3 regions of the Sneathiella sp. genome follow, and region 3 is predicted to be linked to each of the others. Evidence: riboswitches for the same ligand, from Rfam matches in the RefSeq annotation. Region 3 holds a riboswitch; each other region holds the start of a gene.
The links. Region 3 has a riboswitch for thiamine pyrophosphate ahead of V7723_RS10665 (ABC transporter ATP-binding protein). Riboswitches for the same ligand answer to the same signal wherever they lie in the genome.
Positions count from the first base shown of each region.

Region 1 (2,320 bases), on a different contig from region 3:
TGTCGGGACCGCGGCAGAAGACGATACGGCATGTTCATTTTCCATGCTTGGCAACATACCGAACTACCGACAGAATGCAATGCCTTGCGACCATCCGCCGCAGTTCTAAGAGACCTCTCGGACATTCAACCGAGCCATCAAATCTTCCTGTGTTATCGCATAGAGCTGATCGAGAAATTGCGGCAGGAAACTGCCTGGGCCCTGTGATTTCATTGCCGCCATTTCCCCTGCAATACTTACCAGTGAGATGGCGTTTCGCGCCGCGGTATAAGGGGTTTCGCTCACCGCTGAAAAAGCACCTGTAATTGCTGCCAGAATACAGCCCATTCCCGTGATATTCGGCATAAGACTGGAACCATTTGCATGGATCGTACAATTCGTTCCATCGAGCACCACATCTTCCGGGCCGCTAATAGCTATCGCCGACACATCAAATTCATTTATCAAGGATTGTGCTGCCGTGATTGCGTCAGACGGCAGGTATAAACTGTCTACCCCTTTTGATTGCACCTGTTGATTGGCGAGCGCCAGTATTTCGCCGCCATTCCCCTTCACGATTGGTCCATTTGCCTGTTTAAGAAGAGAAAGTGTCGTATTTGTTCGTAGGGCACTTGCTCCGGCGCCCACTGGGTCAATAACAATCGGAATTCGCTTTCTATTGGCATATTCCACCGCAATCTCCATGCTCTTTATCTGCTGCAAATCCAGCGTTCCAATATTGATAACCAAGGCATTGGAGATACCGACAATTTCTTCAAGCTCTTCGGGCGCATGGGACATAAGGGGAGAGGCCCCAAGTGCAAGCAGCGCATTCGCCGAAAAATTGGTGACAACAAGATTGGTAATATTGTGAATCAGCGGCCGGTTTTCGCAAATCGATTCATAGTCTGACCAAATTGACTCTATAATTTTCTGTTGCATGTCCTTGCTTCCATTTATGTGATCGTAGGAAACGTGACATCAACAACCGACTAAAAGGGCGATTTCTGACAACGGCACACTCCCTACGCTGGTTTTAACCAGATCAGGTTCAAAGGGACAGGCAAACAAGCCATCTCAGCAATAGCGCCCCTGGGGTTGTAACACTGGCACTTTACTGTTTGTGCTCCTGCGCTGTCTAGTTGAATTTAACCAAAAATATCGCCTTCGAACCCTCAATCGTACGGGAGCCAATTACAGCTCAAATAATAGTATTTTACATTGACCTGACTTAAGGCCAGCGTGATATGAAAATGAATGCCCACGCTCGGAGACCTCAAAACTTATAACCGCAGAATTGAAATTCGGTGTCATGACTGCACGAGATCTGCTGTGCTGGTCACCGATATATTAATTGAAAATTTGAAAAAGCGCTTACCGCCTGCCCTTGTCTATGTGATGCCAGTTGAGAACATTTCAAAGCGCATGGTCTGTAGCAGCACCAACTGCCAATCCAAGAACCTGTCCACCTACCCCGCGCCCTCGCCGACGACACCTTTTGAAACGGGTTATGAGTATCCTCATTTCACTCCGGGATAAGATTACTCTGTGTCGGGATTTCTATAATCCGGGCATAAACCTACGTCAGCAATTGAACCGGCAGCGCGTTGAGCGCGGCGCGATTCTGAGTGCCGTGTAACGTCATTTATACTGGAGTTTGCCAATTCGCAGCAAGCACACTATCCAATGGATCATATGTAGGATCCGACAGATCAGTCTCGCCACCGCCAGGCGGAGAGAAACTAGCCATGGCAGAAACAAGGGCTTCGACACCCGTTATATCTGTTACTTGCCCATCACTCGTCTCAATACCTTCAATCTTGTTATCAGCTGCGGCATACCAGTTTTCGACAGTGATCTGATCACTGGTGCCAATAACCGAGATGAGTAAGTCGTCCCCCGTTTGCTCGAACCAAAGCTGGTCATGGTCGATGCCTGTATCAAGGACAAGGGTGTCCGAGGCCCCATCCGAGGCGTTATCATCAATAACGTCCTGGCCGTCACCACGAGTGAAGATGTAGCTGTCTGCGCCCTGACCACCCGAGATCGTATCATCGCCTACGCCACCTTCCAGAACGTCAGCGCCATAACCGCCTTCAAGTATTTCATTGCCGTCATGCCCGATGAGGATGTCGTCGCCTGATGTTCCTATGGAAACTCTGTCTGCAGCCCCGTAAATTCGGCTAAACACACCTTCGCTGGATCCATCACCTGATACCGATGTCCATGTAATAATAAAACCGCCATCGGTAAGCGCTGCAATTGATGGATGATGTTGACTACTGGTCGTATAATCATTCACTTGGAATTCTGTTCCAACAACGGCCCCACTTGCATCATA
Region 1 covers NZ_JBALWD010000049.1:17,909-20,228, forward strand. Annotated here, with positions in the region: gene V7723_RS18745 (COX15/CtaA family protein) at 1-45, opposite strand, end outside; gene thiM (hydroxyethylthiazole kinase) at 106-921, opposite strand; TPP riboswitch at 984-1,083, opposite strand; gene V7723_RS18755 (hypothetical protein) at 1,237-1,518, shown strand; partial or broken gene V7723_RS18760 (Ig-like domain-containing protein) at 1,625-2,320, opposite strand, start outside.
Region 1: another riboswitch for thiamine pyrophosphate. It lies ahead of thiM (hydroxyethylthiazole kinase); the one in region 3 lies ahead of V7723_RS10665 (ABC transporter ATP-binding protein).

Region 2 (2,320 bases), on a different contig from region 3:
AGCGAGCGCCCCAATGACCAAATTCAAAAGCAGTTTTACCGACAGGATTTTTGCGCGCCATAAGTCAGGTACATATCGGGATATCACGGCATCCGTAATGGGAATTTGGCCAAAGACGAACGCCATCGCCGCTAAAGCCGAGAAAAACAAGGCCAAATTGGTTTGCATGGACATCAACCCGATCAGCAACGGCTGAGCAACAGCGACAACCAGCAGGACGGTCCGGATATCATGGCGATCAATCAGACGTCCGACAACAAGCTGGGCAAAGGCCGCGATCGCATAAACCAACGCCGCTAGCAAGCCTGTTGTTGCGACATTCACGGTTAATTCGGGCATACTGACTTCAAACATCCGCGGGATGACAAATGTCATGGTCCCGAAGACAAAACCACCCGCCGACGTGACGAGAGCTATGGCAAGCAGAGCCCGCGGCCAGCCGGGCGTAAATCCAACCATCGCCTTTTCGGATGCAGACGATACCGGCGGCCGAACACGGCCCCGCCGGACGAAGACAATAAAACCAACACCCGTGACAATGGCCAGCACGCCCGGAACAATGAAGGCCAGCTGCCAGTTATAATCGGCGAGGATGAAGCCGGTCAAAAGTGGGGCGGCCGCAACACCCATGTTACCCCACACACCGTTGGTGCCAAGGCGCCAGCCAATTTTTCCGCCGCCTTGGATGATCATGGCAATGCCAACCGGGTGGTAAATCGCTGCAAAAATGCCGATGGCCGCCAAGCCAAAGGCCATTTGCAAGGGGGTCTGCGCAAAACTGGTGGCAATAGCCGAGACCCCAATACCAATAAAAAACACCGCAATCATGCCATTTCGTTGCCATTTATCGGCCAAATGCGCCGCCAAAGGAGCGCAAGCCCCAAACAGAACAAGCGACGGAATGCCATATGGGATCATTTCGGCGTAAGCGCCATCCTTTGCCAAGCCAAAGGACAGGCCGGCACTGAAGGCTGCCTTGGCGAATATTAGCATGAATAAATGGTCGACAAAATGACCAAAATTCAAAAAGGTAAAGCGTAATTTTTGGGCGTTCACGGCCAAGATCCGATCGTTGAGGGGTTTCTTTTCTGGCATTTTAGCATACGGAAAAGAGTGTTGTCCCAATACAATCGCGTATAACGGGATTTTCGTTGTTTTCTAGGTAAAATTTGTCGTTGCAAATCCCGGAATTCACCCTAATATAGCCGCCAACTCATCGGGGCGCCCAAAGGGCTGAGAAGCGAAAGAAGCTGACCCGTAGAACCTGATCTGGTTAGAACCGGCGTAGGGATTTGAGGGCAGGTTCATCTTCGTTTCGGGTAATCCATGTTCGCTAACCTTCCGCCAACATCTTATGGTGGAGCGGGATATGAACGAAGAATTGGCACGACACCATCTCAGCTTGATACAGGGCCAGCGGCCCGCTGTACATTGCCTGACAAATACAGTCGTCCAAAGTCTGACAGCCAATATGCTATTGGCCATCGGCGCTATTCCTTCAATGTCATCGGATATAACGGAAGTAGCCGATTTTACGGCCCGCTCCCAAGCGCTGCTCATCAATCTTGGCACATTGGATCCGGGACGAAAAGACGCTATCCAAGCCGCCATTACTTCTGCGAAGAACAATAATATCCCTTGGATACTGGATCCGGTTCTCATTGACAGAGCCCCGGCGCGATTGGCCTACGCACAAGAGCTGATTGGGCAAGCACCAGCTATTATTCGGGGAAATGCCGGGGAAATCGCGGCGTTGGGCTCGGATCCGAAATCATTGGCCCAAAGCAGCCAATCGATCGTCGCCGTGACCGGCGCTATAGATTTTGTCACCGATGGTCACCGGGAATCCGAGCTTCGGGTTGGTCATGACCTTATGAGCCGGGTCACCGGTATCGGTTGCGCTGGAACTGCGGCCATCGCCGCATTTTGCGCGGTGGTTACTGACGCCGACTATTTCGACGCCGTTGTATCCGGCCTCTATATTTTAGGCAAATCGGGCGAAAATGCTGCCCGAAAAGCACCCGGACCTGGCGCGTTTGCCGCAACAATTCTCGACGAAGTATATTTTACCAGCCAATCTTCCTCAACCGAAGGATCCCCAAAATGAGCACTCGCATATCCCGGCGCAACCTTCTGAAAACAGCAAGTATCGCTGCGCCGGCCGCCGCTGCGACATTGATCAGTTCACCGGCACGAAGCACGGAAGCTTTGCAGTGGAAAATGGTCACCTCCTGGCCAAAGGGCGCGCCTGGTGTTGGAACAACTGCGCAAAGACTGGCGGACCGCATCACCGCGATGAGCGACGGAAAACTTAGCGTCA
Region 2 covers NZ_JBALWD010000002.1:162,354-164,673, forward strand. Annotated here, with positions in the region: gene V7723_RS01875 (MFS transporter) at 1-1,095, opposite strand, end outside; TPP riboswitch at 1,208-1,309, shown strand; gene V7723_RS01880 (hydroxyethylthiazole kinase) at 1,370-2,107, shown strand; gene V7723_RS01885 (TRAP transporter substrate-binding protein) at 2,104-2,320, shown strand, end outside.
Region 2: another riboswitch for thiamine pyrophosphate. It lies ahead of V7723_RS01880 (hydroxyethylthiazole kinase); the one in region 3 lies ahead of V7723_RS10665 (ABC transporter ATP-binding protein).

Region 3 (2,320 bases):
AAAGTATATGATCAAAGCACCGACGATTATTTTAGGGCCAATACCGTACCCAAGCCAAAGCACGAGAATAGGGGCAATGGCAAAAACCGGAACAGCTTGGCTGGCAATCAAGACAGGAAATACCCATTGACGCACCGGTCGGTATGCCGAAATCATTAGCGCTGAAAACATCCCAAAGGTAAGACCCACTAGCAGCCCAAGCAAGATTTCAATCGCTGTAATGACAGCGTGCTCGGCAATTAAGCCTATTTTACTGACCAGCGTATTGAGGACGAGCATTGGCGACGGCAAGATATATTTCGGTAAGCCTGTTATCTCGGTAATGGCACCCCAAACAACAAGTAAACCCATAATTATTATAATCGGCCGCAGGTAATTCATACAGCGTCACCGTCGGTTAGCGCAAGCTGGCGCATAATTTCTGAATATTGGTGTTTCAAATAATCATCTGTTGGGTCGCGTGGAATAACGCCTTCGGGTATGATTTCCGGAGATAATGTGACGGGAGACCCGGAAAGGACGTGAACGACATGTCCCAACCGTAAAGCCTCCATCGGGTCATGAGTGATAAGCAATACCGTCTTTTCTTGTAATAGATCTGCCGCCAATCCCTGCAGCCGGAATTTGGTGATAGCGTCAAGGGCCGAAAAAGGTTCGTCCATGAGAACGATAGGGCAATTATCCATTAATGTTCGAGCAAGAGCTACGCGTTGCCGCATGCCGCCGGACAGTGTATCTGGACGAGCGGTTTCACGGTCTGCCAAACCAACATACTTCAGAAGCTCCCGGGCACGATCAAAATCAGGGGTGTCTCCTCTGAGCCTTGCGCCAATAACAACGTTGTCAATCGCGGAGGCCCAGGGAAGCAAAAGGTCCTTTTGGTCCATAAATGAGATTCGATTGCCTAATGGGGCATTATCGCTGCAACTAAGGGAACTACCGGAAGGTAAAGGGATGAAGCCAGCGATGATTTTCAAAATACTGCTTTTACCGACACCACTAGGCCCGAGTAAGCAGGTAATTTTACCAGGTTTTAAAGAAAGCCGCAGATCGTTGAGAACAAGAATGTCGCCAAATGTCAATTCGGTTAGTCGTAAATCAAGTCCAATTCGTGCATCTGCTTGATTAGCGGCGATGGGCGCGCTACCCTTTGCTCGAAATCGATTATTTGAGATGTCAGAGGCCATTAATAACTCGTTCCTACGCAGGTATTAGCCTGATCAGGTACCGGGGTCGTTCCTGTATTGGAACCTCTCAGCCGACATGGCTCCCCCCGAGGAGGGGCCACTATAGGGAATATATTTTTCTCAGCAAAGGAAATTTGGGAGAATGTGTCTGAACATTGGGAAATTTTACTGCAGTTGTACTCTGGTGGCTCTATTTTGCCTTCTTTTCTCGACGACTTCAACGGACGCGAGCGAGTTTGAGACGCGCTCGATATCTGTGAAAACAGTTTCACAGGAGATCAGACTACTTGTGGAGGTCGCGGATAACCAATCACTTCGGAATAGGGGATTAATGTATCGAGAAATGCTCGAGCCAATGTCAGGTATGCTGTTCGATTTTAATAAACCGACGCCCGTTTTTATGTGGATGAAGAATACGCCGCTATCGTTGGACATGTTGTTCATAGATGAACAGGGGAAAATTCTATATATAAAAGAGAACACAATACCGGGTTCACTTGACACGATCTCAGCCTCTCAGCCTGTTCGCGCAGTCTTAGAAGTTGCAGCGGGTTTTGCGCTAAGGCACGAAATCAGAATAGGCGATACCGTCAAGGATATTATTTTTAGTAATTATTAGAGTAATGCGTAAGAAAGTGCCGACATAAAAATGAAAAAGAATATCGGAGAAGCCAATATCCCCGAAGGGTTCGAGGAAGTCATCGGGGCAGCTCCTTTTGCCAATCGAAATGGTCCGTATTATGAAAAGAAAATTGATGATGAAGTTTCCATACGAGCTTTTCGGGCGGCAGAAAAACATTTGAATGGTGTAAAATTAGTTCATGGTGGCATGTTGATGTCTTTTGCTGATTCAGCGCTTGCCCGCGGCGTTATTCGTGCAACCGGTCGTCGCTGCGTCACCATCAAGATGAATTCGGAATTTTTATCACCAGCACGTGCCGGTGATTGGATAGAAGCCCATGTAGAGGTTATAAAAAGTACCAAAACTGTGGTTTTTGTTCGAGGAGAGCTCAAAGTAGGACGCCGAACGATCTTTAAAGCCGATGCGATATTTCATTACGTTCATGTTGGGCGTGACTAAAATTCTTCCATCAAAAACATGGTGAGTGGCTCTCGTGAAAAAAAGATGAAGT
Region 3 covers NZ_JBALWD010000015.1:39,181-41,500, forward strand. Annotated here, with positions in the region: gene V7723_RS10660 (ABC transporter permease) at 1-381, opposite strand, end outside; gene V7723_RS10665 (ABC transporter ATP-binding protein) at 378-1,187, opposite strand; TPP riboswitch at 1,181-1,284, opposite strand; gene V7723_RS19815 (DUF192 domain-containing protein) at 1,330-1,806, shown strand; gene V7723_RS10670 (PaaI family thioesterase) at 1,837-2,268, shown strand.